DNA from 4 places in the Rhizobium sp. WYCCWR 11152 genome. Region 2 is predicted to be linked to each of the others. Evidence: riboswitches for the same ligand, from Rfam matches in the RefSeq annotation. Region 2 holds a riboswitch; each other region holds the start of a gene.
The links. Region 2 has a riboswitch for cobalamin ahead of G9X67_RS04980 (ABC transporter substrate-binding protein). Riboswitches for the same ligand answer to the same signal wherever they lie in the genome.

Region 1: linked by a shared signal. The riboswitch ahead of cobU (bifunctional adenosylcobinamide kinase/adenosylcobinamide-phosphate guanylyltransferase) and the one ahead of G9X67_RS04980 (ABC transporter substrate-binding protein) in region 2 are both predicted to bind cobalamin.
Region 3: linked by a shared signal. The riboswitch ahead of nrdH (glutaredoxin-like protein NrdH) and the one ahead of G9X67_RS04980 (ABC transporter substrate-binding protein) in region 2 are both predicted to bind cobalamin.
Region 4: linked by a shared signal. The riboswitch ahead of fdhA (formaldehyde dehydrogenase, glutathione-independent) and the one ahead of G9X67_RS04980 (ABC transporter substrate-binding protein) in region 2 are both predicted to bind cobalamin.

Annotation. Positions count from the first base shown of each region.
Region 1 is NZ_JABFCP010000008.1:127,438-134,908, reverse strand. It holds gene cobO (cob(I)yrinic acid a,c-diamide adenosyltransferase) at 1-545, opposite strand, end outside; gene cobN (cobaltochelatase subunit CobN) at 560-4,747, opposite strand; gene cobW (cobalamin biosynthesis protein CobW) at 4,752-5,801, opposite strand; gene cobU (bifunctional adenosylcobinamide kinase/adenosylcobinamide-phosphate guanylyltransferase) at 5,806-6,315, opposite strand; cobalamin riboswitch at 6,692-7,089, opposite strand; gene G9X67_RS10475 (chloride channel protein) at 7,350-7,471, shown strand, end outside.
Region 2 is NZ_JABFCP010000004.1:60,422-67,892, forward strand. It holds gene G9X67_RS04960 (MYG1 family protein) at 1-921, opposite strand, end outside; gene G9X67_RS04965 (HIT family protein) at 1,100-1,591, shown strand; gene G9X67_RS04970 (ABC transporter ATP-binding protein) at 1,778-2,542, opposite strand; gene G9X67_RS04975 (iron ABC transporter permease) at 2,539-3,579, opposite strand; gene G9X67_RS04980 (ABC transporter substrate-binding protein) at 3,576-4,592, opposite strand; cobalamin riboswitch at 4,769-5,025, opposite strand; gene G9X67_RS04985 (TetR/AcrR family transcriptional regulator) at 5,237-5,803, shown strand; gene G9X67_RS04990 (hypothetical protein) at 5,800-6,348, shown strand; gene G9X67_RS04995 (tetratricopeptide repeat protein) at 6,439-7,041, shown strand; gene blh (bifunctional sulfur transferase/dioxygenase Blh) at 7,108-7,471, opposite strand, start outside.
Region 3 is NZ_JABFCP010000028.1:34,697-42,167, reverse strand. It holds gene nrdE (class 1b ribonucleoside-diphosphate reductase subunit alpha) at 1-2,030, opposite strand, end outside; gene nrdI (class Ib ribonucleoside-diphosphate reductase assembly flavoprotein NrdI) at 2,009-2,413, opposite strand; gene nrdH (glutaredoxin-like protein NrdH) at 2,428-2,649, opposite strand; cobalamin riboswitch at 2,929-3,153, opposite strand; gene G9X67_RS34205 (heavy metal translocating P-type ATPase) at 3,318-5,612, opposite strand; gene G9X67_RS34200 (helix-turn-helix domain-containing protein) at 5,684-6,106, shown strand; gene G9X67_RS34195 (TIGR03862 family flavoprotein) at 6,278-7,471, shown strand, end outside.
Region 4 is NZ_JABFCP010000012.1:229,799-237,269, reverse strand. It holds gene G9X67_RS26555 (EAL domain-containing protein) at 1-1,225, opposite strand, end outside; gene G9X67_RS26550 (transporter substrate-binding domain-containing protein) at 1,331-2,134, shown strand; gene fdhA (formaldehyde dehydrogenase, glutathione-independent) at 2,266-3,456, opposite strand; cobalamin riboswitch at 3,678-3,881, opposite strand; gene G9X67_RS35445 (EamA family transporter) at 4,044-4,949, opposite strand; gene G9X67_RS26535 (LysR substrate-binding domain-containing protein) at 5,062-5,937, shown strand; gene G9X67_RS26530 (GlxA family transcriptional regulator) at 5,912-6,910, opposite strand; gene G9X67_RS26525 (3-keto-5-aminohexanoate cleavage protein) at 7,011-7,471, shown strand, end outside.

The DNA.
Region 1 (7,471 bases), on a different contig from region 2:
TTGCGCCCCGTCAGCACGACATGCGTCATATGGGGCTTCTCGCTCTTCAGAAAGGCGACGACTTCGTTGAAGTCGAGATAGTCATAGCGCAACGCGATATTGATCTCGTCGAGCAGCACCATGGAATTGCGCTCGTCGCGGATCAGTTCCTTGGCCTTTTCCCAAGCGGCCGCCGCTGCGGCGACATCGCGGGCGCGGTCCTGCGTTTCCCAGGTGAAACCCTCGCCCATCGTGTGGAACTGGCAGAGATCGGAGAAATGCTTCTCGATCAGGTCGCGCTCGCCGGTCCACATCGCGCCCTTGATGAACTGCACGACGGCTGACGGCTTGCCATGGGCGATGTGGCGGAAGATCATACCAAAGGCAGACGAGGACTTGCCCTTGCCCTTGCCGGTATGGACGATGATCAGCCCCTTGCCATCCGTCTTGGTGGCCATGATCTTGTCGCGCGCGGCCTTCTTCTTCGCCATCTTCTCGGCATGGCGCGCATCGTCTTTTCCGGTTTCGTTTCCCGGGATCTCGTTCTCTGGTGCTTCGTCGCTCATTGGTTCACCTCATTCTATTGTCTGGCGGCCAGGTCGAACCGGGCCGAATTGCTGCGCGGCGTCCAGAGGCTGCGGTCGATTGCTTCGCTGAGCCGCTCCCTCATCTCGTCGAATGCCGCCGGGTTCTTCTCGATCATGAAGTCACGCACGGCCGGATCGGTGACAAAGGCCTGGTAGACGGCCTCGAAATGGTGTTCGCCGACCGCGCCCGTCGTCGCCGAAAAGGCGAAGAGATAATCGACGGTGGCGGCGATCTCGGCGGCGCCCTTGTAGCCGTGGCGCATGACGCCCGCGATCCATTTCGGATTGACGACACGCCCGCGCACGACGCGGCCGATTTCCTCTTCCAGCGAGCGGATCACCGGCTTTTCCGGCCTGGAATGGTCGTTGTGATAGATCGGAGGACGCGCGCCGGCGAGCTGCTCGGCGGCGGCGGCCATGCCGCCCTCGAATTGATAGTAGTCGTCGCTATCGAGCAGATCGTGCTCGCGGTTGTCCTGGTTCTGGATAACAGCCTGCACCGAGCGCAGCCGCTCCTCGAACAAGCCGCGTTCGGCCTTGCCCTCCTCGCCGGCACCATAGGCATAGCTGCCCCAGACGAGATAGGCCTCGGCGAGATCGGCGCGCCGCTCCCAGCCCTTTTCGTCGATCAGTGCCTGCAGCCCGGCGCCATAGGCGCCGGGCTTCGAGCCGAAAACGCGGTAACCCGCCCGGCGCCTTGCCGCGACTTCGTCAAGACCGGCAGCCGCAAGCCTTGCCGCTTCGCCACGCATGCGCGTCGCGATCGGATTGTCGACCTCGTCCTCTTCAAGCGCGCCCACGGCACGGATCGCCTTGTCGAACAGCGCGATCTGCTCGGGAAAGGCGTCGCGGAAGAAGCCGGAAATGCGGAGCGTCACGTCGACCCGCGGCCGCCTGAGCATCGCCGGCGGAATGATCTCATAGCCGGTGACGCGGCGCGAGCTCATGTCCCAGAGCGGCTTGACGCCGATCAGCGCCAGGGCCTGGGCGATATCGTCGCCGCCAGTGCGCATGTTTGACGTGCCCCAGGCCGTCAACCCGAAGGAGACAGGCCATTCGCCATGATCCTGCACATAGCGGCGGACAAGCAGTTCCGCCGATTTTTTGCCGAGTTCGTAGGCGGCCGGCGTCGGCACCGCACGGCTGTCGACCGAGTAGAAATTGCGGCCCGTCGGCAGCACATCGGGCCGTCCACGCGTCGGCGCGCCGGAGGGGCCGGGTGCGACGAAGCGGCCGTCGAGGCCTTTGAGCAGGCCGACGATTTCGGCCGGGCCGCAGGCGAGGATGGAAGGTTTGAGGCGGGTTTCAATCTCGGAGACTACCAACCCGGTTTGAGACCAGAGGGCTGGGCACTCTATCTCGCCGGAGACGAACTTTGCAGCGAGCAGTTCGATGCGCTCGACGGTGTCTCCGTTGGTCCGCCATGGGGCGTCAAGAATATCTGCGAGGATATCAGGACGTGGGCCGGTCCAGACGGCGGCCATGTCACAATCGAGAGGGTCGAAGATGGAGGCACCCCCCTCTGTCCTGCCGGACATCTCCCCCACAAGGGGGGAGATCGAGGATGAGAGGCCTCGCTTAATCTCATGCGTCGAAGCTGCGGCATCTTCAAACAGTTCTTTTTCGGGAAGCCCAAGCGACTTGCCGATCTCCCCCCTTGTGGGGGAGATGTCCGGCAGGACAGAGGGGGGTATCCCCCCCACGCCGCCGCCCAATCTAGCATCCGCCGCGATCGCCCGCTGCAAACTTGCATCCCCACCCTCACCCAGCCCGCGCGGCACCCGCGCCAAAGCCACGGTGAGGTCCGTCAGCAACCGCCCCTCGGGCGAAACGCCGAACACATGCAGTCCATCGCGGATCTGCATTTCCTTGAGGTCGCAGAGATAGGCGTCGAGCTTCTTCAGCGCCTCGCCCTCGCTTTCGCCCTTGGCAATCCCGGCATCCCGGTCGAGGCCGATATCGGTGACAAGATCGAGGATCTGACGGCTGAGCAGACGAATGCGGCGGGGATCGCTGCCGGAGGCCTCGTAATATTCGTCGACCAGCGCCTCCAGATCCTTCAGCGGCCCGTAGCTCTCCGCCCGCGTCAAGGGCGGCGTCAGGTGGTCAATGATGACGGCAGCACTGCGGCGCTTGGCCTGCGTACCCTCGCCCGGATCGTTGACGATGAAGGGATAGAGATGCGGCAGCGGCCCGAGGATCGCCTCGGGATAGCAGCTTTCCGACAGCGCCAGCGCCTTGCCCGGCAGCCATTCGAGATTGCCGTGTTTGCCCATATGGATGACGGCATGGGCGCCGAACGCGCGGCGCAGGAAAGCGTAGAAGGCGAGATAACCGTGCGGCGGCACGAGATCCGGCGAATGATAGCTCTCTTTCGGGTCGATATTGTAGCCGCGCGCCGGCTGGATGCCGACGAGCACATCGCCGAAACGGGCGAAAGGCAGGGCGAAGACGCCTTCGCGAAAATACGGATCATCTTCGGGATCGCCCCAGCGGGCTCTCACCTCATCCTGAATCTTATTGGGAAGAGATTCCAGGAAGCCGTTGTAGCGACTCAGGGAAAGCGTCTCGCGGATGATCTTTCCGTCGGAACCGGAATTAGTCGGCCCTTCCATCAGATGCCATATCAGCGCGTCGCCGTCGGCCGGAATCTCGGCGGCCGGATACCCCGCCGCCCGCATAGCCTTCAGCACCTCGATGGTCCCGGCCGGCGTATCGAGTCCAACGCCGTTACCGAGCCGACCGTCGCGGTTTGGATAATTCGCCATGACGAGCGCAATGCGCCGGTCACCGGCTGATGTCTTCCGCAGCCGCGCCCAGTTGGCGGCGAGCTCCGCCGTGTAGCGCACCCGGCCAGCATCCGGTTCGCTGGCGACAATATTCGTCTCGACGGCAGCATCGTAGCGCGCCGCCGTCTTGAAGGAAATCGCCCGCGACAGCACCCGGCCATCGACTTCAGGCAGCGCCACGTTCATACCGAGATCGCGCGCCGACAGGCCTTGCGAGGAAGCCGCCCATGCCTCCCTCGACGAGGCCGACAGGATCGCCTGCAACACGACTGCCTCGTTCGCTTCCAACACCGTCGGCTGCCGGTCCGCACCCGGTGCGGAGACGGCAAAGCCGGTCGTGTTGATGACGACATCGGGTTTCAGCACCGAAAACACGCTTTCGAGAATGCCTGTGGAGATGGGATCCTTGAGACTATAGGCAAAGACCGGCAGCGGGCGCAGGCCGAGTGTCGTCAGCGCTCCGATGAGAGCTTCTATCGGCCCCGTCTCGCCGCTCTGCACCAAGGCGCGGTAGAAGCTGATGGCGACGATGGGGGAAGATGTGGGTTCGAATCCCATCTTCTCTGCCGAGTTTGAGATACCCCCCTCTGTCCTGCCGGACATCTCCCCCACGGGGGGGGAGATCGAGGATGAGAGGTCTCGTTCCATATCCTCGGCAGAAGGTGCCGCGTCTTCAAGCGTTTCTTTTGTGGGAAGCCCAAGCGACTTGCCGATCTCCCCCCTTGTGGGGGAGATGTCCGGCAGGACAGAGGGGGGTGTCCCTAGCTCAACCGACAAACGGACAGCCACACGCGAAGACACCACGGCAGCAGAAACCAGCCGCCACTCCTCAACCCCGATCAGTCCACGCCCCGGCCACCAGATACCGGCTTTCATCAAAGGTGCCGCCGGTGCCGGCTTCTCCGTGCCCGACAGCATCGCCCCGGCATAATCGAGAAAGGCCCGCGCATTGGCATCGCCGCCCTCGATCAGATAGGCCCAGAGCGCGTTGAGATCGTCGAGATCGATATTGGAGAAAGGAACCAGCCCGGCATCCGGCCTGGCATCGCCCGGCAGCACCGCAATCAGTGCCCCGGCGCGGGACGCTGCCGCATGCAGCGCTTCCAGCGCATAATGGAAATAGCTGGCGCCGCCGAGCGCCCGCACGACAATCAACTTGGCATGCCGCGCGGTGCGCTCGACATAGGTGTCGATAGACATCGGATGCTTCAGGCTCATCAGGCTGGCGAGCCGCAGCGAATGCGCCGCCCCACGGTCGCGATGGGCGGCGGCGATCGCGGCAAGCTCGCTGTCGGCCGCCGACAGGAACAGGATGTCGCCCGGCGTCTGCCCGAGGTCGATTGCCTCCTCGCCGTCGCTGATCGTTCCCTGTTGAGCCAGAAGCAGATGCATCGGGTTACGCCAGCGCTTCGATCGCCGCCCTCACCGCGTCCTGATCCATTTCGTGCAGGCCGATGACGACAAGGCGCGTGGCGCGCTTTTCGCTCGCGCCCCAGGCGCGGTCGAAATAATGGTCGATGCGGCTGCCGACGGCCTGGATCTGGAGGCGCATCGGCTTGCCCGAGACATCGACGAAACCCTTGAGGCGCAGCACGTCATGGGCGACAATGATGCCCTTAAGCGCTTCGACGAAGCCAGCGGGATCGGCAATGGGTCCGAGCTCGACGACGAAGCTGTCGAATTCATCATGGTCATGCGGCGCACCGTCCTCATGCTCCAGCTCGTGATGCGACTTGCGATTGGCGACATCGTCCTCCGTGCCGATGCCGAGGCCGAGCAGGATGCCGGCCGACACCTCGCCGTTCTTCGCTTCGATCATCACGGGCTTGCGCACCGTGCGGGAGGCGACCTCGTCGCGCACCCTGATAAGGCCGGCAGCGTCGATCAGGTCTGTCTTGTTGAGCACGATGAGATCGGCGCAGGTAAGCTGGTCCTCGAACAGCTCCTCGATCGGGCTTTCGTGATCGAGCGACTCGTCCTCGGCGCGGCGCGCATCGACAGCATCATGGTCATCGGCAAAACGCCCTGCGGCAACGGCGGCGCTATCCACCACCGTGATGACGCCGTCGACAGTCACCTGCGTGCGGATATCAGGCCAGTTGAAGGCGGCGACCAGCGGCTGCGGCAGAGCAAGGCCCGAGGTCTCGATGACGATATGGTCGGGACGCTGTTCGCGCTCGAGCAGCTTCGTCATCGTCGGGATGAAGTCATCGGCGACGGTGCAGCAGATGCAGCCATTGGTGAGCTCGATGATGTCATCCTCGGTGCAATTTTCCGCACCGCAGCCCTTAAGCACGTCGCCGTCGACGCCGAGATCGCCGAATTCGTTGATGATCAACGCAATCTTCTTGCCGCCGGCATTGGTGAGCAGATTGCGGATCATCGTCGTTTTGCCGGCGCCGAGGAAGCCGGTGATGACGGTTGCGGGAATCTTCTGCTGGTTCATAGACTTAACCCTTCATTTTCAGCGGCAGGCCTGCCGCGATGAAATAAACTTCGGCGGCCTTCGCCGCGATCGATTGGTGCAGCCGGCCGGCATGATCGCGAAAATCCCGCGCCATGCGATTGTCCGGCACGATGCCGAGACCGACCTCGTTGGAAACGAAAACAAGCCACGCCTTCGCGGCGGGCAGGAAATCGGCAAGGGCTGCAAATTCCGCCGCCATATTCCGCTCCTCCATCATCAGATTGGTGACCCAGAGCGTCAGGCAATCGACCAGCACGATGCCCCCTTCGCCGTCTATGGCGGCGAGTTTACCGACGAGATCGAGCGGCTCTTCATGCGTTGTCCAGGACGGACCCCGATCGGCCTTGTGTTGGGTGATGCGCGCCTGCATCTCCTCGTCCCATGCCCGGCCGGTCGCGACATAGTGACGGTCGAGGCCGGTCGCTGTGACGAGGGATTCGGCGAAACGGGATTTGCCGGAACGTGCGCCGCCGAGGATGAAGGTGGCGGTCATACTCAAAAGCCCCTCAGGGAGAGTGCGTAGCCGTGGCTTGTTCCGAGTGCACCTTTCTCGGCTACTGAGAGTGTGACACCCCCCTCTGTCCTGCCGGACATCTCCCCCACAAGGGGGGAGATTGAATCGCCGAGAGCTTTTCTCCAAACAATTGATGTAACACGACGGTCGTGCGGCTTGCCGACCTCCCTCCTTGTGGGGGAGATGTCCGGCAGGACAGAGGGGGGTACCCAGCATTCGACATAAGCGGCCGAAAACACTCCTCTTGCAGCGCTGCTTGGAGGCGTGGCATGCGCCGCACCAGGCCGCGCCGAATTCAATCGTTCAGCCAAGACAACCTCCGTGCTGGCAACGGGCATATTGCCCAGGTGTGGGCTTCTCGCCCGGCACGCATGGCAGGTCTCCTGGCTCGCGGTTATCGGCCGCGATCGGGGCAGACCGGAAACCGGTCGCCCTGATCGTGCCAGCGGATCATCCTCGCCTTCCCGGCTGCATCAGTGAAAAGGTGGACGATTCGTAGACTTGAGAGGCGTCCGACCCCGGTTGATCACCATGCATATCCAGTGGCTTTTCCGGCATGTCACCCATCCCGCCCGCTTGCATTATTGCAAGCCGCCGGCCGGAAGGGCCTGATGCCGGATGGAAGACCCTGACCGCTCTACAGTCGCGGGGTCGGCTGTGATGAAGGCGCCCGGCTTGGGTCCGCCCCGTCACATTCCCTTTTCATCCGGAAGGGCGCAACACCGATCCGGAACCATCCGTTATGTCAGGATGGTCAGTCGACCATCCGTTATCGGGATGGTTAGGCAAGCGCAGGGATGAAGTCAACCGGCCTTGGCGGCCGCCCGATCGCCAGCCACGCGACGCACTTACCCAAGCACGACTTACTCTACCTTAAATATCGTCATTTATCAGAGGCTTACGTCATAAAAAATTTATTCCATCCGCCGGCTTTTCGCCGCAATTGCGTCGCAAGCGGACTGCGCGACCATCTCCGCCCTTGACCGGGCCTCTCCCCGCCTAGTTGTCTAGCCATGCTTATGAAATTGGATCGGCGCCGTTTCCGCGCGCTGCGTGTTTTCTTCGATCCGGGACGCCTGCGGGCGCTGGCCCGCCGTAGCGAGGTCGGCCTGTCGCTTGCGGGCGCCGTCGTCGG
Region 2 (7,471 bases):
CGTGCCGATCGAAAGCGCCTCCTTTACCGCCAGCTCGGCCATGGCGAGAGCGGCTTCGCGGGTCCTGGCGGCAGCGATGAAGCGGCCGTTATGGCAGAAGCTTGCGCCCTCTATGCCGCAAACCGCCTCCAATGCGCCATTGGTGAGCCCGGCCCAGGCCGCCGGCAGGTCGGCCCTGAGCTCGAACCCGTCCTCGGCGCGGCGGATGCCGGTCACGCACCAATCCTTTTCGCGCGGGTGGACGACGAACAGCAGGTGATCGGCGCCCGCCTTGACGATAGCGGGACGGAAGGGCATGCCCCTCGGCAATTCCAGAACACGCCCCTGCCCCGCAGCCTCGATTGCCCGATGCACGATCGCCTCGGCCCGCAATTTTGCGGCACTCTGAGCGATCCTGGCCTCGACGAAACTGCGGGCAATGGCAAGGGCCGTGTGGAAGGCGCGATCGTCGGCCTCAGGGTCTGCTTCGTCGAAAACCGGTTTCAGGGTTTCCAGCAGCGCCGGCAGCGTCAGCGCGGCCAGCGGCCCGGATGGGCTGAGCGCGCCATTGTCGGTCAGATCGACCGGCAGCACGAAGCTGGCGTCGAAAGAGCCATGCATCGCCTCGACATGCGCTTCGGGAAGGCCGAAGGCTGCGAGATAATCACGGCCGTAATGCTTCCAGATCAGGCCGAACGAGCTGTAGGGCTGGCCATCGTCGCGCAACGGCGCGCCGCGCTGGTGGTGATCGAATATCCCGGCAGCGGGATCATAGGCTCCGCCGACATCGTAGATGATCCGGTCTTCGCCCGGCGTGATCCACTCCGCCGCGCGGCTGCGAACGATACGAGCCTGCGGGAAAAGCCGGGTCAGGATGACGCTCGACAGCAATTCGTCGGCATGAAAGCCACCGGAATGGGTGACGAGGAAATCGGAGATCATGGGAGCTATGCGCCTTGTCGTTCGCGGACGATCCGCTTGCAGGTCGGCTGGAGATAACCGTTGCCGGCTGCTATCTCAACCCATACCTTAAATTGCAGTCGATTTAAGGATAAAATTATGCAGCAATCCAATGTGTTACAGCGTCCCCTGACGGGGCATCAGGAGTAAGAGGCAGTCCGTGGAGATCCCTCAGCGCTTTCACGTTGTCGAGACGGCCGGATGGCTTGTGAACCACCGCATGAACTCCGCCCTTCCCGGTTACCTCATGATCAGTTCCAAGACCGACACCAACGATCTGTCGGATCTGCCTGAAGACGCTTTGGCCGAATTCGGCCCATTGCTCGCAAGGGCTCAGAGTACGCTGAAACGGCAATTGAATGCTCAGCGCGTCTATATCGGCCGGTATGGACACACGCCCGGTTATCCGATCCACTTCCATGTGATCCCGATATATGAATGGGTGGAGGCGTTGTTCTGGAAGGACGCTCGATATCGCCTGCTTGAGAATTTTGCAGAGGGACCGGGGGAAACCGCAACGGATGGCGCAGAACTGACACTGTTTGTCTGGCGAGAGTTCTGTGAACGCGCAGAGCCGCCGCCGATCAGAGGGCCTTCGATCTCAGAGGCTATTAAGTTGCTGCGGGAAGCAATGCGGTTTCCGCCGCTTTAGATCTTTGTACTCATGCATGTCGCCGGAAAATGCCCAGCGGTTTTGGCAGGACGGCATGCATGAAGAGACAGCGCCGGCCTTGTGACCGCTGGCGATCCTGTGGCCGAAAGCGAGGTCGAAGGTCTCCGACCGTCTCGACCAACAATCCCGGATCCCCTCCTTGAGATCGAAATTCCCGGCCATCCGTCAATCCATGACGTATTGGATATGATGCCGGCCATGCACGGCCGATTTCTGGACATGGGCGCGAACGCCGAAGACCCGGCCGATCATATCCTCGGTCAGCACCTCCTCCGGCGCGCCGGAGGCGACGATCTCGCCTTTCTGAAGCACCGCCAGCCTGTCGCAGAACATCGCCGCCAGATTGAGGTCGTGCAGCGCGACGATGCAGGTGATGCCGAGCTTCGAAATCAGCGAGAGAATGTCGAGCTGATGCTGGATATCGAGATGGTTGGTCGGCTCGTCGAGCAGCAGTTCGCTCGGCGCCTGCGCCAGCGATCTGGCAATATGGACGCGCTGGCGCTCGCCGCCCGACAGCGTCTGCCAGAGCTGGCCCGCCCTCTCCTGCATACCCACCCGCGACAGGGCCTCGTCGACGGCGGCGTCGTCTCCGGCACCCCAGGACGACAACAGCCCGCGATGCGGCGTGCGGCCGAGCCGCACCACGTCGCGCACGGTCAATTGCGTATCGGTCGTCGACTGCTGCTCGACGAAGGCGACGCGACGCGCAAGGGCTGCGCGCGGCAGCGAGGAAATGTCGTCGTCACCCAGCCGGATGATGCCGCTGCGAACCCTGCGCAGCCGGCAGATCAATCTGAGAAGGCTCGACTTGCCGGAACCGTTCGGCCCGAGCAGACCGAGCACCTTGCCCTTTTCCACCGTCAGGCTGACGCCGTTGACGATGACGATATTACCGGCGGCAAAGCTCACCTCGTCGATGCTGATGCTCATGCCTTCCCCCGCACACGATAGAGGATGACGGCGAAGGCCGGTGCGCCGAAGAGCGCGGTGACGACCCCGATCGGCAGGATCTGCTGCGGGATGATGATGCGCGAAATAATATCGGCGCCGACCATGTAGATCGCGCCGCCGAGCGCCGTTGCCGGCAGCAGCCGCCTATGCGCCGGCCCGACGAGGAAGCGGGCGGCATGGGGGATGACGAGGCCGACGAAGCCGATCGAACCCACCATGCTGACGACGCTTGCCGTCATCGCCGCCGTCATGGCGAACAGCACGATCTGGACGCGGCGTACGGCAATGCCGAGCGAGGCGGCGGCATCCGTGCCGAAGGCGAAGGCGTCGAGCGCCCGCACATGGGCCATGCAGATGACGAAGCCGGCAAGCGCGATTGGCACCGACAGATAGACATCGGGCCAGCGCACGCCGCTGAGCGAACCCAGCAGCCAGAACAGGATGCCGCGCGCCTGCTCGGCATTCGCCGATGTCGTCACGATGTAGGAGGTTAGTGCATTGAAGAGCTGCGAACCGGCGACGCCGCACAGGATGATGCGCTCACCGGTTCCCCCCGCACCCGTCGCCAGGATGCCGACCAGCAAAAAGGCAATGACCGCACCGATGAAGGCGCCGCTCGACAGGCCGAGAACACCGTAGCCGAAACCGAGGATCATCACGCAGACGGCCCCCGTCGAGGCACCGGCGGAGATGCCGAGCACGTAGGGTTCGGCCAGCGGATTGCGCAGCAGCGCCTGCAGGATCGCGCCCGAAAGCGAGAGCGACGCGCCGGCGCTGGCCGCGACGAGCGCGCGGCTCAGACGATAATCCCAGACGATGCCCTGGTGGATGCGGCTGAGCTCGAAATCCGTTCCGAACAGACGGTTCGAAATCGCCTCCGCCGTCGTCGCAAGCGGGATCGCGATCTCGCCGATCGAAACGGCAAGACTGACCATCAGCCCGAGCAGGAGAAGTGCCGCCGTGGTGAGCGCGGCAAGCGCCCACCATCCCTGTTGCCTGACCGACACTGCCTTCACTGCGCCAGGCCGAAGGACTTGATGCCGTTCGCCAATGTCTCGATACCGTCGATCGTGCGGATCGTCGGGTTCATCGACTGCGCGTCCATCATCACGAAGTGCTTGTTTTTGACCGCGTCCAGCTCCTTGGTCACAGGATCGTTCTCGAGGAAATCGACCTTGACCTTGGGATCGTCAGCGGCGTAACGGCGGCGGTCCATGGTCGCGAGCACGATGACGGCAGGGTTAGCCTGGGCGATGGTTTCCCAACCGACCAGCGGCCATTCCTCTTCCGTGGTGACGACGTTCTTCGCACCGATCGTCTTCAGAATATAGGCGGGCGCGCTGTTCTTGCCGGCGATGAAGGCGTCGCCATTGACCTCCTTGCTGGAGAACCAGAAGACGACGGGCAGGTTCTTGCCCGACGCGCCTGATATCGAGGCGACGGCATCCGACTCGCGCTTCTTCAGCTTGGAAATCAGCGCATCGCCGCGCTCCTTGACGTCGAAGATCTCCGAGAGCTCGGCGATTTCCCGGTAGATCAGGTCCATCGTGAACAGCTCCTTGCGCACGCCGTCGCCGCCATCAGTGTTGACCTTGGCGACGCAATCGGCCGGCGCGAGATAGGTATTGATCCCGAGATCCTTGAATTGCTCCCGCTTGCCGACCGAGCCCTGCGCGCCGACATGCCATTCGAACTCGGCCGTCACCAGGTCGGGCTCCTGCCCGACGACGGATTCGAAGCTCGGGTCGTTGTCGGCAAGCCGCTTTATCTTGCTGTTGGCCTCGGCATATTGCGGCAGGACGGGACCGACCCAGACGGCCGTTCCGGCGATCTTGTCGGCAAGGCCGAGCGAGAAGAGCACTTCGGTCATGCCCTGACCGATCGAAACGACTTTGGATGGCGCCTTTTCGAAGGTCACCTGCTGGCCGCAATTGGTGATGGTCAAGGGATATCGGGTCGCGGCAAGGCTTGGTGCCGCAAAGCCGGCGAGCCCGAAGGCAAATGTCATGGTGGCGAGAATCTGGCGCATGGAAAACCTCGATGAAGGGAAAATCACGGCCGTTCCGCGCATATGCGCGGACCGAAAGCACGCTTAGGCGTGCACTAGCCGCAGGAGGCCCAATCGAGACGGATGCATGCCGGAATTCGGCGAAGGTTCAGCAGGTCAATCATATCTGTTCCTTGTCCGGGCATCCCCGCCCGGTTGATTGGATCGTGATTGACGGCAGGTCTCCTGGCTTGCGGATATCCGTCGTTTCATCCTCCTTCCCGCGATATCTCGCAGTGGCAGGGCCATGAGCCCTTCAGAGATGGCCAGTCGCTGGCCACTCCTGAGATGATCGACAATCCGCTTACAGTTGCGGGGGCAGCCACGGTCTCGGTCCCTACTGGGTCATCCTCACCGTGTTCCCTATTAATCCCCTTGGAGTCATCTTCAGGGAACCGTCGCCCCAGTTACGTCGCCGGCCCGCCCGGCGTCAATAACTATTCCCGCGTGTCATGCCGCCTCACCGACAAATGCGCTTCATGCCGTCTCACCGCGCAAACCGCCGGTTGCCAGAAGACGTTTGACAGCAATGCTGCCATTATGGCATTAATACTGCCATGAATAAAGTGACACCGCCTCGACCCACGGCCCGCGAAGAGTTGGCGACCATCACGCAGGACCGCATCATGGAAGGTCTTGCCGCCCTGTTGCGCGCCGGTAGCGACGAGGTCACCTTCGATCTCGTCGCCCGCCAGTCCGGCGTGCCGCAGCGCACGCTTTATCGCTATTTCGCCAACAAGGAGACACTGCTCGCCGCGTTCTGGCACTGGGTGAATGCGCTGATCGCCGTGCCGGCGCTGCCGGCTTCGCCTGAGCAAGTAGTGGCGCATATTCCCGAGCTCTTTTCTGCCTTCGACCGCGACGAGCCGCTGGTGAGAGCGATGCTGCACAATCCTCATGGTCGCGCGGTGAGGCTCGCCCATGCCGAGGCGCGGCGCGAGAAGTTTTCGATCGCGCTGCGCGATGTCACCGGGACGATTCCCGCAGAAGATGCCCGGCATCTGCTCGCCGCTGTGACAGCGCTCTGCTCTGCTTCGGGATGGGAGAGCATGAAAGATAACTGGAGCCTGTCGGGCGCTGAAGCCGCGAAGGCCGCGCAATGGGCCGTGCAGGCCCTGATCGACGATGCACGCCGGCGTTCCCGCGGGACCGAGGCCCGCCAGCCGGCAACAATGGAAGGAGACGCGCGATGATTCATCACATGTCGTTCGGCGTGCGCGATCCCGGTCGCGTCGCCCGGGTGCTGGCGGAGCTCATGGAGGCGACCGCGCTGCGGGCGCCGACCCCGCCCTTTCCCCATGACGCCTGGCTCGTCGTATCGGGCGATACGCAAGGCTCCTTCCTCAAAATCCTGCCCGCAACCGCGGTCTTCGATCCGGACGCACCGCTCGGCATCCGCCAGCGCCCGGCGACCTTCGAGCCGGTCACCGCCCACGTGCTGGTCAGCGCCGCGGTAGACGCCGCGTCGATCGAGACTGCCGCCGCCCGCGAAGGCTGGTGCGCCGAGCAGGTGGAAACCGGCCTCTTCCGGATCGTCAAACTCTGGGTCGAGGACAACGTCCTGGTCGAATTCCTGGCAAAGGGTGAAGCCGATCGTTACATCGAAGCCTTCGGCCCCGCGGGCCTTCCCTCCCTCGACGGCAAATTGCGGGACCTCGAGGCAAAGCTTGGCGATGCCCTCGCGCAGAAGCTGCCGCCTGGCGTGCTGGAAAAAGCGCTGGGACATCCGCAGGCGTAGTCGTTGCCGGACCTGCGTCACGACGGATTGCGGAAGGCAGGCCCCGACATAGTTTTGGCGCCACCGATTTCAACGAGGTTTGATGTAGCAATGAGCAATCCGGATAGCACCGATCTCGCCGCCGCCAGGATAGACGCGATTCGCCAAGCAGCCGAGCAAGGCGATGCGCAAGCACAATTTGAATTGGGCCACATCACCGCACGAGGTGAAGGTGTCACCCGCGATAAAACAGAAGGCGCGGGATGGCTTCAGAAAGCCGCCGAACAAGGTCATGCCGACGCGCAATTCCTCCTGGCGGGCCTCTATCTCATGGGGGACGGAGTTGCACAGAGCGCGCCCGAAGGCTGCGAGTGGCTTGAGAAAGCCGCCAATCAAGGCCACGCCGACGCGCAATATTTGCTGGGCTTGATGAGAGAAGACGGCGACGGTTGCGATATCGATGCAGCAGACGCTGTCAGATGGTACAGCCAAGCCGCAGATCAGGATCATGCTGGTGCACAGTACAGGCTAGCCCAGTTGAAAGAGCACGGCGTGGGCTGCGAGATCGATCTGACAGAAGCATTCAAATGGTACCGTCGTGCTGCACTTCAGGATTACCCGGATGCAAGGGAAGATCTACTCGGATTATGCCGTGCACATCCAGACCTGCCGCTACCGGTGTCAGAATTGCTCGATGGCAAAGGTCGCTCCTGATACCCAGCTCTTTTTCCCGGGCGGCGCAGCGTCCAGACGTCGTCACCGGCCAACTATCCCCCGCTCTCACAAAGCATCCAGCGGTATCTTCAGATACCGCCGGCCATTCCCCTCCGGCTCGGGCAGCCGTCCGCCGCGGATATTCACCTGCAGCGCGTGCAGCATCAGCTTCGGCTTCGGCAGCGTGCGGTCGCGTGCCTGGCGCAGCGCCACGAAACCGGCCTCGTCGATGCCTGCAATATGCGGATTGGAGCGCTTCTGCGCCGCCACCGTGCTTTCCCAGCGTGGGTGCCGGCCGCCCGGCTGATAATCGTGGCCGGAAAAGAGCCGGGTTTCCTCGGGCAGCGACAGGATGGCCTGGATCGAGTGCCAGAGGGCGGCAGCACTGCCGCCGGGGAAATCCGTACGCGCCGTGCCGGAATCCGGCGTG
Region 3 (7,471 bases), on a different contig from region 2:
ACATGCTGGGTCGCCGCCGCATAGGTGTCGATGATCTTCTCCGGCCCGATCTCGTAGGCATCCTGATAATAGTCGAGATTGTCGTTGGTCATGAACGGCGCCGGATAATAGACGCGGCCGATCTTGCCTTCCTTGCGGATCTCGATCTTCGAGACGATCGGATGGATCGAGGAGGTCGAGTGGTTGATGTAGGAGATCGACCCTGTCGGCGGCACCGCCTGCAGGTTCTGGTTATAGAGGCCGGAAGCCATCACCGCCTTCTTCAGCGCCGCCCAATCTTCCTGCGTCGGAATGTGGATGCCCGCCGTCTCGAACAGTGCCTTCACCTTTTCCGTCGCCGGCTCCCAGGGCCGGTCGGTATATTTGTCGAAATATTCGCCGGAGGCATATTTCGAATTCTCGAAGCCCTTGAAGCTCGTGCCGCGTTCGACCGCCAATAGGTTCGAGGCGCCGATTGCGTGATAGGTCACCGTATAAAAATAGATGTTGGTGAAGTCGACGCCTTCCTCGGAGCCGTAGAAGATGCGTTCACGAGCGAGATAGCCGTGCAGGTTCATCTGGCCGAGGCCGATCGCATGGCTCTCGTCATTGCCCTTCTCGATCGAGGGAACCGAGGAAATGTGACTCATGTCGGAAACGGCCGTCAGCGCCCGGATCGAGGTCTCGATCGTCTTGCCGAAATCGGCCGAATCCATTGCCGCCGCGATATTCAGCGAGCCGAGATTGCAGGAAATATCCTTGCCGAGATGTTTGTAGGAAAGGTCGTCATTATATTCGCTCGCCTCGCTCACCTGCAGGATCTCCGAGCAGAGATTGCTCATCGAAATACGCCCGGCGATCGGGTTCGCCCGGTTCACCGTGTCCTCGAACATGATGTAGGGGTAGCCGCTCTCGAACTGGATTTCGGCAAGCACCTGAAAGAATTCGCGCGCCTTGATCTTCTTCTTGGAGATGCGGGCATCATCAGCCATCTCGCGGTACTTTTCCGTCACCGAAATCTCGGTGAAGGGTACGCCATAGACGCGCTCCACGTCATAGGGCGAGAAAAGATACATATCCTCGTTGTTCTTGGCTAGCTCGAAGGTGATATCGGGCACGACGACGCCGAGCGACAGCGTCTTGATGCGGATCTTCTCGTCGGCATTTTCGCGCTTGGTGTCGAGGAAGCGCATGATGTCGGGGTGGTGGGCGTTGAGATAGACCGCACCTGCCCCCTGCCGCGCGCCGAGCTGGTTGGCGTAGGAGAAGCTATCTTCGAGCAGCTTCATGACAGGGATGATGCCTGAGGACTGGTTCTCGATATGCTTGATCGGCGCGCCTGCCTCGCGGATATTCGTCAGCGACAGCGCCACGCCGCCGCCGCGCTTCGACAATTGCAGCGCCGAATTGATCGACCGACCGATCGATTCCATATTGTCCTCGACGCGCAGCAGGAAGCAGGAAACCAGTTCGCCGCGCTGCTTCTTGCCGGCGTTGAGGAAGGTCGGCGTTGCCGGCTGGAAGCGGCCGGAAATGATCTCGTCGACCATGTCGCGGGCAAGGGCCTCGTCGCCGCGCGCCAAGGCCAGAGCCACCATGCAGATGCGGTCCTCATAGCGCTCGAGATAGCGCTTTCCGTCGAAGGTCTTCAGCGTATAGCTGGTGTAATATTTGAAGGCGCCGAGGAAGGTTGGGAAACGAAATTTCTTGGCATAGGCTTGGTCGAACAGATCCCGCACGAAATTGAAGGAATACTGGTCGAGAACCTCCTGCTCGTAATAACCCTCGGTCACGAGGTAATCGAGCTTTTCCCTCAGATTGTGGAAGAACACCGTGTTCTGGTTTACATGCTGCAGGAAATATTGCTTGGCAGCCATTCGATCCTTGTCGAGCTGGATCCGCCCCTCATCGTCATAGAGGTTCAGCATCGCGTTCAGCGCGTGATAGTCGAGGGTTTCGGCTGCCTTCGACGGCCTCTCCCCGGCGGGCTGAGCAATAGTGTGATGCGGTTTTGCGCCCGCATCCCGCGTCAGGTTTGTTCCCGTGTCCAAAATCGTTCCATTCCGTGTTTGACCTTGGCGACGTCGTCTTCGGTGCCCATGAGCTCGAACCGGTAAAGGTACGGCACCTGGCATTTCTGCGAGACCACGTTGCCGGCGAGCCCGTATGTCTCGCCGAAATTGCTATTGCCCGCGGCGATTACGCCGCGGATGTGTCCGCGGTTTTCCGCATCGTTGAGGAAACGGATCACCTGCTTGGGAACGGCGCCCTTGCCGCCGTCGCCGCTATAGGTCGGCACGATCAGCACGAAGGGTTCGCGGATATGGAATGCGTCTGCGCCACCTGGCGGAATGCGCGCCGCGCGCAGTCCGAGCTTGACGACGAACCGATGGGTGTTCTCGGATCGGCTGGAATAATAGACGATCAGGCCCATCGCTTGTCCTCACGTCAAGAGAGCGCGCTGATCATGTCGGGACGGAAGCCCGCCCAATGCTGCTCGCCGGCGATGACGACGGGCGCCTGCATGTAGCCGAGGCTGCGGACGCGATCGAGCGCTTCGGCATCCTGCGAGATATCGACGATGTCATAATCGACACCCAACCGGTCGAGGGCGCGGTAGGTGGCAGTGCACTGGACGCAGGCAGGCTTGCTGTAGACGGTAATGGTCATGATATTCCTCGTGACGACGCGATTGGGCGCAGGACATCGATCGGAAATCTGTCGATATCCGTCGAAAAGTTCTCTGATGATTTGAGCTGTGCGGCTGTTTAGCCGCTGGGCGTACTCCGCCCTCTACCTTGAGCGGGTGGCGGCCTGAACTGAGATACTGACATGACTTCACCCCGAAGTGGCTCAATGCGAAGGTTTCGGGGGCGGAGGTTCGGGCCTGCGAAACGCGATGCGGAGATTCCCCGCAGGCATGCAACGCGACCTTCCGGACACCCCGCCCGTGGACGTTTCGTTCGAGGCAGGTCTCCTGGCTCACGGGTCAAAGCGCCTGCCCAGCCTTCCCGGAGCATCATGCTCCAGTGACCTGAAATCGGACAGTTGCTCGCCGCTTACAGTTGCGGGGGCAGCTCCGGCATTGCCGCACCATGATGGCGAAGCGCACCGAATTCCCGTCTTAGCCGCCGATCCTCACGAATCGACGGAACCTCGAACACTAGATATGGTACCCGAATCGCCGATGACGTCAACAAGTTGTTGCGGCGGCGCAGCAATGGCGACAACGAATCGCCGCGCCTGTGTATGATGTGGATAATGAAGCGTTAACGGAAAAGCGCTGTGGAGAACCCATCATAAAAAGAGCCGGCAGAAGCCGGCTCCCCAAACGACATTCATATTTTTATCCGAAGCAACCGCAGTGCGTTGATCGTCACCAGTACGGTGGCGCCGGTATCGGCGAGGATCGCTGGCCAGAGCCCGGTAATGCCGGCGATCGTCGTCACCAGAAACACCGCCTTCAGCCCGAGTGCGATGGTGATGTTCTGCAGGATGTTGCGCATCGTGCGTTTGGAAAGTTCGATCATTCGCGCCACGTCGCCGACGCGTCCGTGCAGCACGGCGGCATCCGCCGTCTCCAGTGCCACATCGGTGCCGCCACCCATGGCGATGCCGATATCGGCAGCGGCCAGCGCCGGAGCATCGTTGATGCCGTCGCCGACCTTGGCGACGATGAAACCCTGGCGCTTCAATTCGCCGACGACCCGCTGCTTGTCCTCCGGCATCATCTCGCCGCGCCAGTCGATGCCGAGCATGCCGGCAACGGCTGCTGCCGTCCGCTTGTTGTCGCCCGTCAACATCATCGCCTTGACGCCTGCTGATTTGAGGGCAGCGAGCCCGGCCTCGGCATCCTCGCGCGGCTCGTCGCGCATCGCGATCAAGCCGGCCGCAACACCATTGACGAGCAGCACCGACACGCTCTTGCCCTCGTCGTTCAGCGCCGTGATGCGTGCATCCTGTTCCGCGCCGAGCGTCCCGCGCTCGCGGGCGGCAGGCGGCGACAGCAGATCCAGCGCCTCACCGCCGACTTTGCCGCTGACACCCTTGCCCGGCAGCGCTTCCAGCTCGAAGGCCGGCGGCACGGGAACACCATCGGCCTTGGCACGGTTGAGGATCGCCAGCGCCAGCGGGTGGCTGGAGCCTTGCTCCAGCACCGCCGCGCGCGACAGCACCTGCGCCTCGCTCAGCCCGAACGAAATGATGTCAGTCACCTGAGGCTTGCCTTCCGTCAGCGTGCCCGTCTTGTCGAAGGCGACCATCGTCACCTTGCCGAGCGTTTCCAGCACCGCGCCGCCCTTCATCAGCAGCCCGCGCCGCGCACCGGATGAAAGCGAGGCGGCGATTGCCGCCGGCGTCGAGATGACGAGCGCGCAGGGGCAGCCGATCAAAAGGATCGCAAGGCCCTTATAGACCCATTCGCCCCACGGCCCAGCAAACAGCAGCGGCGGAACGACCGCGACCAGCGCTGCGACCACGACCACGCCGGGCGTGTAATAGCGCGAGAACCGATCGATGAAGCGCTCCGTCGGCGCCTTCGATTCCTGCGCCTCCTCCACCAGCTTGACGACGCGGGCGATGGTATTGTCGGCGGCAGCCGCCGTGACGCGAACCCTGAGCACCGCGTCGCCATTGACCGTGCCGGCAAAAACGACGGCATCGACGCCCTTGTGTACCGGCGTGCTCTCACCCGTCACCGGCGCCTCGTCGATCGCGCTCTCGCCTGAGAGGATGATGCCGTCCGCCGAGATCCGGTCGCCAGGACGAACCATGATGATGGCGCCGACCGAAAGGCTTTCCGCCGGCACCTCCCGCGTCTGCCCATTGTCTTCGAGCAGCGCGGTCTTCGGCACCAGCGCCGTCAGCGACTGGATGCTTTCGCGCGCCTTGCCCGCTGCCACCCCTTCCAGCAGCTCGCCAACGAGGAACAGGAACACAACGGTTGCCGCCTCTTCGCCGGCATTGATGATGACGGCGCCGACAGCGGCGATCGTCATCAGCATCTCGATCGAAAACGGTGTGCCTGAGAAAGCGGCCATGATAGCGCGCCGGGCGATCGGCACCAGCCCGATCAGCATGGCGACGATGAAGGCATAGGAGGCAACCGCCGGCACGAGATGGCCGACGGCATAGGCTGCAACGAGTGCCGCACCCGAAAGGATGGTCAGCCGGCCCTTCCTACTCTGCCACCAGGGACCGGCCATCGGCGCATGGTCGTGCCCGTGCAGCCCCTCAATTTCCTTCTCGCCATGATCGTCGTGGTCATGACTTGCATGGTCATCGCTATGGCCTGCATGGTCGTGCCCTTCATGATCATGCACCGCATGATCGTGGTCATGGCCCGCGTGATCACGGTGCTCATGTCCATGGTCGTGACGATGCTGCAAGCTGTGGGCATGCGCAGGCGCAGCGTTTCCGGCAAGCGGCGCGACGGAATAGCCGAGCCCGGTCACCTTCTTCTCGATCGCCTTGAGATCACTGCTGCCATCGTGCCGGACGGTCATCGTGCCTGCCATCACCGAAACGGAAACATCGGCGACACCCGCCAAGCGTCTGACCGCCGTATCGATCTTGGTTGCGCAGGAGGCGCAATCCATGCCGCCAACCCGGTATCGTGTCTCGCTCTCAGCCATGATCCGCTTCCTTGTCAAACAGAAGCATCCCTCCTACATCCTCTAGTGACTAGAGGTGCAAGAGGAAAATCATGAAAAAGATCACGATCGGTGAAGCCGCCCGCCAGAGCGGCGTCAAGGTGCCGACGGTGCGTTATTATGAAAGCATCGGCCTGCTCGCGGCCCCGAGCCGCAGCGAGGGCAACCAGCGCTCCTTCGAACCCGCCGATATCCGCCGCCTCGCCTTCATCCGCCACGCCCGCGAACTCGGCTTCGAGATCGAGGCGATCCGCACGCTGCTCACCCTGCAGGACGATCCGCACCAGTCCTGCGCCTCGGCCGACGCCATCGCCAAGGCCCGCCTCATCGAGGTCGAGCAGCGCATCCGCAGCCTGATGGCGCTGAAGGCCGAGCTGGAAACCATGGTGGAAGGCTGCGGCCACGGCCGCGTCGACCAATGCCGCGTCATCGAGGTTCTCGCCGACCACGGCCAGTGCACGCATCCGCACCACTAGAGCATTTCCGTTTTTCTTCGAATCACGAAAATGCTCTATCTCTTTGTTTTCCCGCAATTCCGGACGGAAAACCGCTTCACACTTTTCCTGGAATTGCTCTAATCTCTGCCCTTGCAGGCGATCCGCGCCCGCGCCAAAACTGCATGCAGAGAGAATCGGGCGAAGAGATCAATGAACCAGAAGCGGATTGCAATCATCGGCGGCGGCCCGGCGGGTCTCGCGGCTGCCGAACTGCTTTCCCGTTCCGGTCATGCGGTGACGGTCTATGACGCCATGCCGACCTTTGCCCGCAAGTTCCTGCTGGCCGGCAAATCGGGTCTCAACATCACCCATTCTGAGGATTATGCCCGTTTCACCACGCGTTTCGCCGCGGCCTCCGCCCGTCTGCGCCCCGCTCTTGATGCGTTTACCCCTGATGATATCAGGAATTGGGCAGCAGAGCTCGGGACCGAGACCTTCGTCGGCTCGTCCGGCCGGGTTTTCCCGAAGGTGATGAAGGCCTCGCCTTTGCTCCGCGCCTGGCTCAGGCGGCTGGAGGCACAGGGCGCCACGCTGCGCACCCGCCACCGCTGGACCGGTTTTGCCGAAGACGGCTATGTTTTTGAAACGTCCGAAGGGCGCGGCATCGTCCATTGTGACGCAGCCCTGCTGGCGCTCGGCGGCGCAAGCTGGCCGCGCCTCGGCTCCGATGCTGCCTGGGTGCCTTGGCTGGCCGGCAAGGGTGTGGAAATTGACACTTTTCAACCCGCCAATTGCGGCTTCGTCGTCGGCTGGAGCAGGAATTTCAGCGAGCGTTTCGCCGGCGAGCCGGTGAAATCGGTCACCGCCACGTCCGAGGCCGGCACGTTTCCCGGCGAATTCGTCATCACCGGCAGCGGCATCGAAGGCAGCCTCATCTATACCCATACGGCCGCGTTGCGCGACCGGCTGCTGAACCATGGCAGCGCCGTCCTGACGCTCGACCTCGCACCCGGCCGCACCATCGACAGGCTGAGCCGCGACCTTGCGCGGCAGGACGCCAAATCGAGCTTTTCAAACCGCCTGCGCAAGGGCGCCGGCCTCGAGGGCGTCAAGGCGGCACTGCTGCGCGAACTCGCTCCCGAGCGCGACCGCACCGATCCGGAGCGTCTCGCCGGCATGATCAAGGCTCTGCCGGTGCCGGTGATCGAAACCCGGCCGATCGCCGAAGCGATCTCCTCGGCCGGCGGCATCCGCTGGAGCGGCATCGACGAAAACTACATGTTGAAGGCACTGCCGGGCACTTTCGTCGCCGGCGAAATGCTCGACTGGGAGGCGCCGACTGGTGGCTATCTCCTCACCGCCTGCCTGGCGACCGGCCGGGCGGCAGCCCGTGGCATCGAAGCC
Region 4 (7,471 bases), on a different contig from region 2:
GACGAAGCTGGGAGCGGATCCGCTCCGCAGCCATCCTGATGAGTTCATCGCCGGCGGCATGGCCGAACGTGTCGTTCACCGCTTTGAAGCGGTCGAGGTCGAGAAGCGCGACTGCCGAGCGTTCTGTCGAATTCTGCGTCTCGGCAAGGCACTCGTCGAACCTCATCGCGAACAAAGCGCGGTTGGGAAGATCGGTCAGCACATCATGCAAGGCAAGCTGCCTTGCATGCAGCTCGCTTCTCTTCAGCTCGCCGAGACTGCTTCGCAGGCGCACCAGCAAGACCGAGAACAGGATCGCGATCACCAAGGCGGCAATCGAAAGCGCCGGCATCAATCGGCCGATCACCCTCGAACCTGGAAGATCGGGCCGCCATACGATGAAGCCGATCGGTTCGCCGTTTGCCGTGGCGTCGATCTGGAACGCAACCTCGTTTTCGTCTGCATCGGCCGTGCGCGCGAAGCGCGCGCCGTTGAGGCCCTGCTCCCGGCTCAATTCGTCCAGCGCCGCACCATCGATAAAGCGCACGACGATCAAGAATTGCCGCATCGGCTGCTGCTGTCCCCCGCCAGTCTCGTTAATGGCGACGACGCCCACGATGGTCGGCCGGCCCTCCAACCGCATCAGATTGGCCAGAGCACGGTTGGAACGCGCGGCGTTGGCAAGGCGGGCTTCCATTGAGGATGGCGTTCGTTCGTTCAAAGCCGTGCTTCGCCTGACGCCAAAGCGGGCATCCTTAAGGAGAGGCAAAAAGAGAGGCTTCATCCAGCGGTACCGCTTCTCCGTTTGGGCGTCCGCCAGCATGAGCAGTTGAGCCTTTTCGTCGACGACAAAGGCCTGATCGTAGCCGAACGCAGACATCGCCGTCTGGCTGATCGCACTCCCGGCTGCCGCCGTCAAAACGGCATCGAGGCTGGAGGAGCCTTCGGTCGGCAGGGCGGCAGGATAGACACGTGCGAGGTAACCATTGCCGAACTGGCCGATAACATGCGCGACTTGATCGACCTGTTCGCGCAGGCGGGCATTCACAAGCTGGCGCTGTCGATCAAGGGCTGCAGCGTCGCTCTCGGTTCCTGCCCAGAGCGCCGAAAGCACGACAAGTCCGATCGCTCCAAGCCCGCTAACGGCAATAAGAAACAGAATTCTTCCCGAAGCGATCCAGGATTGCTGAAACGTGTTGGAGCTGGAAGGAAGAACGATGTGCAAGCGTAGACCCCTGAACACCACGACGCGGGCGCATTCGTCGACGCTAACAAAGAAGCGTTCACGTAGAATTAAAAGCTGTGAGCCACTATGGCGCGAGATCGACTATGCCCTAAGGAGCTCCCGACGATGTTGCGCATATCCATTCAGACTATAGTGCGCGGAGCGCTGATGGCGGGCGGGATCGGCATCCTTTTGGCGGTCTCGCCGCTCGAGGTGGCTGCGCAAGATCGCACGCCGATGAGAATTGCCGTCGAAGGTGCGTTTCCGCCCTTCAACTATCTCGATGCAAATAACAAGCTTCAGGGCTTCGATATCGATATTGCCAATGCGCTGTGCGAGGTCGGCAAGTTCGAATGCCAATTCATCATCGAGAAGTGGGACGACATCATTCCCAATCTCGTTGCCGACAAATATGACGCGATCATCTCATCCATGTCGATGAGCCTCGAGCGGCGTCAAAAGGTTGCCTTCACTGAAAAATACTACAACAGCCCGTCGGTGTTCATCGTTCGCAAGGACTCGTCGATCAACGACATCAGCCCCGCCGCCCTCAGAGACAAAAAACTTGGGGTGACATCGTCGACAGCCCAGGAATCCTTTGCCAACCATCTCTATCCGGAGATGAAAAAGACGATTTTTCGGTCTTCGCCCGAATTGTACAAGGGTCTGGCGGATGGCAACGTCGACATTATCCTCGAGGATAAACTCGCCATCTATGACTGGATTGCCAACACCAAGGCAGGAAGTTGCTGCGAGTTCAAAGGGCCGGATCTGGTCGACGTCACATACTTCGGTGAGGGTGCCGGTATCGCGCTGCGCCTGGATGACAAGGAGCGTCTGACGCGCCTGAACGAAGCGCTGAAGAGCATCAAGGCGGACGGAACCTACGATATGATCAACGCAAAATATTTCCCGTTCAGCATCCAGTAGTTCGCCGGTCAATTTTCGAGAATACGGGATGGCCGGGTTTTCGCCCGGCCATCCCTATCAAGTCCTGTCTTACGCAATCCCGGACGCAAAACCGCTGCGCACTTTTGCTGGAATTGCTCTAGGTCGCATCGCTATGCGGCTTTCGCCACGTCTCCGTGCGGATCGAGGACATATTTCGTCGCCGCTCCCTGGTCGAAGCTTTCATATCCATTGGCGGCATCGTCGAGCGGGATGACTTTGGCGTTGACGATATCGGCAATTGGCAGTCGGTCGTGGAGGATCGCCTGCATGAGCTGACGATTATATTTGATCACCGGAGTCTGGCCGGTGTGGAAGGACTGTGCCTTGGCCCATCCGAGGCCGAAACGAAGCGAAAGATTGCCGTGTTTGGCGGCGTTGTCGACGGCGCCCGGATCCTCGGTAACGTAGAGGCCGGGAATACCGATCGAACCCGCGGCACGGGTAATTTCCATCATCTGATTGAGCACGATCGCCGGCTGCTCCCCGCCCGAGTGGCCGCGTGCCTCGAAGCCGACCGCATCGATGGCGCTGTCCACTTCGTTGGTGCCGACGACCTGCGCGATCATGTCGCCAAGACGGTCGCTCTTCGACAGGTCGATCGGTTCGAAACCGACTTTCGCCGCATGCGCCAGGCGGTCCTTGTTGAAATCACCGATCATCACGACAGCAGCGCCGAGAATGCGAGCCGAAGCCGCAGCGGCAAGGCCGACCGGGCCGGCGCCAGCGACATAGACGGTCGAGCCGACCCCAACGCCTGCACGCACCGCGCCATGGAAGCCGGTGGGCAGAATGTCGGAGAGCATGGTGAGATCCCGGATCTTCGCCATTGCCTTGTCCCGATCGGGGATTTTCAGCAGGTTGAAATCTGCATAGGGAATGGTGACGTAGCGCGCCTGTCCGCCGATCCAGCCGCCCATGTCGACATAACCGTAAGCACCGCCGGCGCGGGCCGGGTTTACCGTCAGGCAGACGCCGGTATCCTGAGACTTGCAGCAGCGGCAACGGCCGCAGGCGACATTGAAAGGCACCGAGACGATATCGCCGATTTCGAGCATCTCGACATCGATGCCTTTCTCGATGATCTCGCCGGTGATTTCATGACCGAGGACCAGGCCCGGCATCGCCGTCGTTCGGCCGCGGACCATGTGCTGATCGGAGCCGCAGATATTGGTCGAGATCACCTTCAGGATGACGCCGTGTTCGATGCGGCGGCCGTCGGGCGCTTCCAGCTTCGGATCGTCGATGTCGCGGACTTCGACCTTGCCCGGCCGGAGATAAACGACGCCTCTATTTTTGCTCATGGATTCCTCCCACTTGTTTGAATGCCTCGATCTGCAACCGATGCAGTCGATGGCAACCTTCCCTCCGGCCTGCCTCCTCTGCAGTCCGGTGTCCACAACACGAGGATACCGCCGCACCGGGCGATATTCGAATTTTCAAAACGGACAGATTGGATGGAGAAGAGGAGTGAACGCCACGGCTTTCGCCTGTCGTTCCGCTCGTGATCGTCTGCCTGCAATCCGTCGATTTGCTCTGCCAAGAGCTGGTTTCCAGCTCCAGAATCTCCTTCCGATCCATCTCGATATCTTTCCGGATGTCTATCCGGCGATTTCCTTGAGGATTTCAGTTCTTCTACCGCTGCGGGGGGAGCGTCGGCGGGTCAGGCCGGCTTCCCAATGTCCATTTCGCCAGTTTGCGAGATAGCGCCTTGAACGCCACAAACAAACCATGCCTGACGGAAAACAGCGATCAAGAAAACGACATGGGTGCAACTCAAAGACGACAGTTGGCAAAGTCGCCATAGCTCGCTGCGCAGGGGGAATAATTGATCCCGCGAATACGGCGGTTTTCCGGATCGTCTGGGAAGATTGATCGCCGCCTAAAGGCTTTAGGCGCGATGCGGTCGCCGGCTGCGGCTGACGTCGATGGCCGTGTGCCAGAGCACGGCGCCGAGGATGATCGCGCCGCCGAAAAAGGTAGCGACGGGCGGTTGCTCGGCAAACAACAGCCAGACCCAGAACGGCGTGAGTATGATTTCCATCGTGCCGATCAGCGCGGCTTCAGCCGGCGGCATCCGCTTCGCCCCGGCAAGGAAGAGCACCAGCGCCAGGGAGAAATTGGTCGCGCCGAAGGCGGCAAGAACGATCCAATTGTGCAGGTCGAGCGAGCCGACCGAACCGAACGGGGCAAAGATGGCCAGCGTCAGGAAGGCGCTGACGACGGTCGGCGGCAGGCTCGGCACGCCGGGATTGATGCGCGGAATGATGATGACCAGCGCGAAGGACGCCGTCATGCCGAGCGCCAGCAGATCGCCCACGCCGGTCCCTCCGCCGATCGACGAGGCGACGATGACGGCGACGCCGAGGAGCGAGATGCCGCCGGCAATCAGCGTCCGCCTGGAGACCCTCTCCCTGAGGATGACCCAGCCGAGCATGGCCGCGATGAAGGGCGCGGTCGCATAGATCATCGTCACATTGGCGACGGTGGTCATATAGAGCGCCCCGATGAAGCATACCTGACTGAAAGTCTGGCATGCGATCATCGCAAGACCGGACGGATGGAAGACGGATCGCCATTGCTGCCGTGAAATGCCCCCTTCGAGGAAAAGGCAGGGGATCAGCAGGAACAGGCCACCGAACAACGATCGCCAGGCGATCGCCGTCCACACATCGGTCGTCAGGAGTCGCGAATAGACGCCGCTCGCGCTCCAGGCAAGTGTCGCGGCAACGATGAGAAGCACACCCTTCTCGTGCTCGCTGCCTGCGAGGCGTCTGGCCGGATTTTCAATTGTCACGCAGATATTCTCAAAGAAGGAAGTCGAACGCGGCTCATTTGTGCGTCAAGAATTGACATCAGACAAACGAATAGTAGAGATAGCTGTCATCGATTTTTTAAATGGCTGTCTCATGCACGAACCGATTGAGAGCGACCTGCTCAGAACTTTCCTGGTCGTTGCCGAGACGTCGAATTTCTCCGCAGCCGCCCAGCGCATCGGGCGGACGCAATCGGCCGTCAGCAGCCAGATCAAGAGGCTCGAAGAGACGATCGGCGAAACCCTGTTCGATCGGGGCGCCCGCGGCGTGCTGCTCACGCGCCCGGGCCTGCAACTCGTACCCTATGCCCGCCGGATCATCGATCTGTTGAGCGAGGCCGCCGCGACGATCCGCAGCAAGCCGCTGGACGGACCGGTGCGCATCGGAATTCCCGAGGAATACAGCCAGACGGTGCTGCCGGCAGCCCTTGCGGCTTTCGCTGTACGCCACCCGGCCGTCGAGGTCACCGTGTCCTGCGACTACACAGTCCGCAACCTCGCCGCCCTCGAGCGGGATGAGCTCGATCTGGCCGTCGTTTTCGACTGGAGCGATGAGACGAAAGGCGAGGTCATCTGCATTGATCCCACAGTCTGGGTCACATCGATGGTCCATCGGCTGCACGACATCGATCCCCTGCCGATTGCGACCTATCGCAACTCCACCTGGTCACGCGATTTTGCGCTCCGGTCGCTGGAGCAAATCGGCCGCAACTATCGGATCGCCTTCATCGCCGATACCGGCTCGGGGCTGAAGAATGCCGTCACCGCAGGCCTTGCCGTCACCACGCTTTCCCGCAGCAGCATTCCGCCCGGCTGCCGGGAACTCACCGCTGAAGACGGTTTCCCGCCGGTTGATTCCTCCAAAGTCGTGCTCCGCCGGAGCACTTACCGTTCCAGCGAGGCCGTTCGGGAACTTGCCGAAATGATACGGGACGCGTTCCAGCCTATGCCCGCATCTCCGATGGCGTGACGCGGCGGCGCAGGCGACGCCGGGTTTCGGACGGGCTCTCGGAAAAACTCGCCCTGTAGCTTCTCGCAAAGGCGGAGGCCGAATTGAAGCCGGTCGCCGCTGCGATGTCGGCGAAAGAGGCTGTCGTCTCGATCACCTTGCGGCGCGCCGCGTTCAGGCGCAGCGCGAGATAGTGCACATGCGGCGGCGCGCCGATGCTCTGCTGGAAGAGATCCTGCAGATGCCGGGCGCTGATGCCTACCCTGCGGGCCAGCCGCGTGAGAATCAGAGGCTGCTCGATATGCTCCTCCATCAGCCGCACCGCCTGCGCCACGCGGGGATCGTGCATGCGCAGACCAGCCGAGGCTGCGGAAAGCTGCTCATCGGCATGGAAGGAAGGCTGCTCGTAACGGAACAGCCGGCTGACCTCGAGCGCCAGCGAATAACCCTGCCGTTGCCTGATCACCTCCAGCATCAGGTCGACGGTCGGAAGCGAACCTGAGGTCGTCAGCCGCTTGCCGTCGATGACGAAACGATCCTTGACGGCCCGCACCTCAGGATAGGCCAACGCAAAATCCTCGTAGTCCTCCCAGTGGACGGTCGCCGGCAGCCCGTCGAGCAGGCTGGCTTCGGCCAGCAGCCATGTGCCGGACTCGATGCCGGCAATCACCGTGCGATAGCGGGCGGCCTGGGAGAGCTGCATCTTGAGCGCCGGCGTAGCACTTCGGCGCCAGTTGTAGCTGGCAAGCACGAACAGCGGCGTATCCTCGGTCGTCGCCTTGAAAGCGCCTTGCGCGGGCACGGCAATATTGCTGGTGGTCGGGACCGGTGCTCCGTCCGGGGTGAGCAGCCGCCAACGATAGAGCTCACTGCCGGAAATGCGATTGGCGCCGCGCAGCGGCTCGATGACCGAGGCGATCAGGATCAGGTTCGCGTCCGGTAGGACGAGAAGGTCGATATCGAGCCGTTCCGTCGATCGCTGCAGCAAGGCCATCTCCCTCGGGTTCCGATAATGTATCGATTGCTTCCGAAATTGCAACGCATTGCCATCCATCCTGTCGCGTAATGCGGACAAGACGAGGGAGAACAAAAACATGCCTCTTGCGATGAACCGCGATGTTTTCATCACCTGTGCCGTCACCGGCGCCGGCGACACGGTTTCCAGATCCAGCCACGTGCCGATCACTCCCAAGCAGATCGCCGAATCCGCCATCGACGCGGCAAAGGCCGGTGCGGCGGTCGTTCACTGCCATGTCCGCGATCCGGAAACGGGTGCCGCCAGCCGGCGCAACGATCTCTACAGGGAAGTCACCGACCGCATCCGCTCGGCCGATGTCGATGTCGTCCTCAATCTCACTGCCGGCATGGGCGGGGACCTGATCTTCGGGGATGTCGAAAGCCCCCTTCCCCTCAATCCTAAGGGCACGGATATGGCGGGCGCCACCGAGCGCGTCAGCCATGTCGCCGAATGCCTGCCTGAGATCTGCACGCTCGACTGCGGCACGATGAATTTCAACCTCGGCGACTACGTCATGACCAACACGCCGGCCATGCT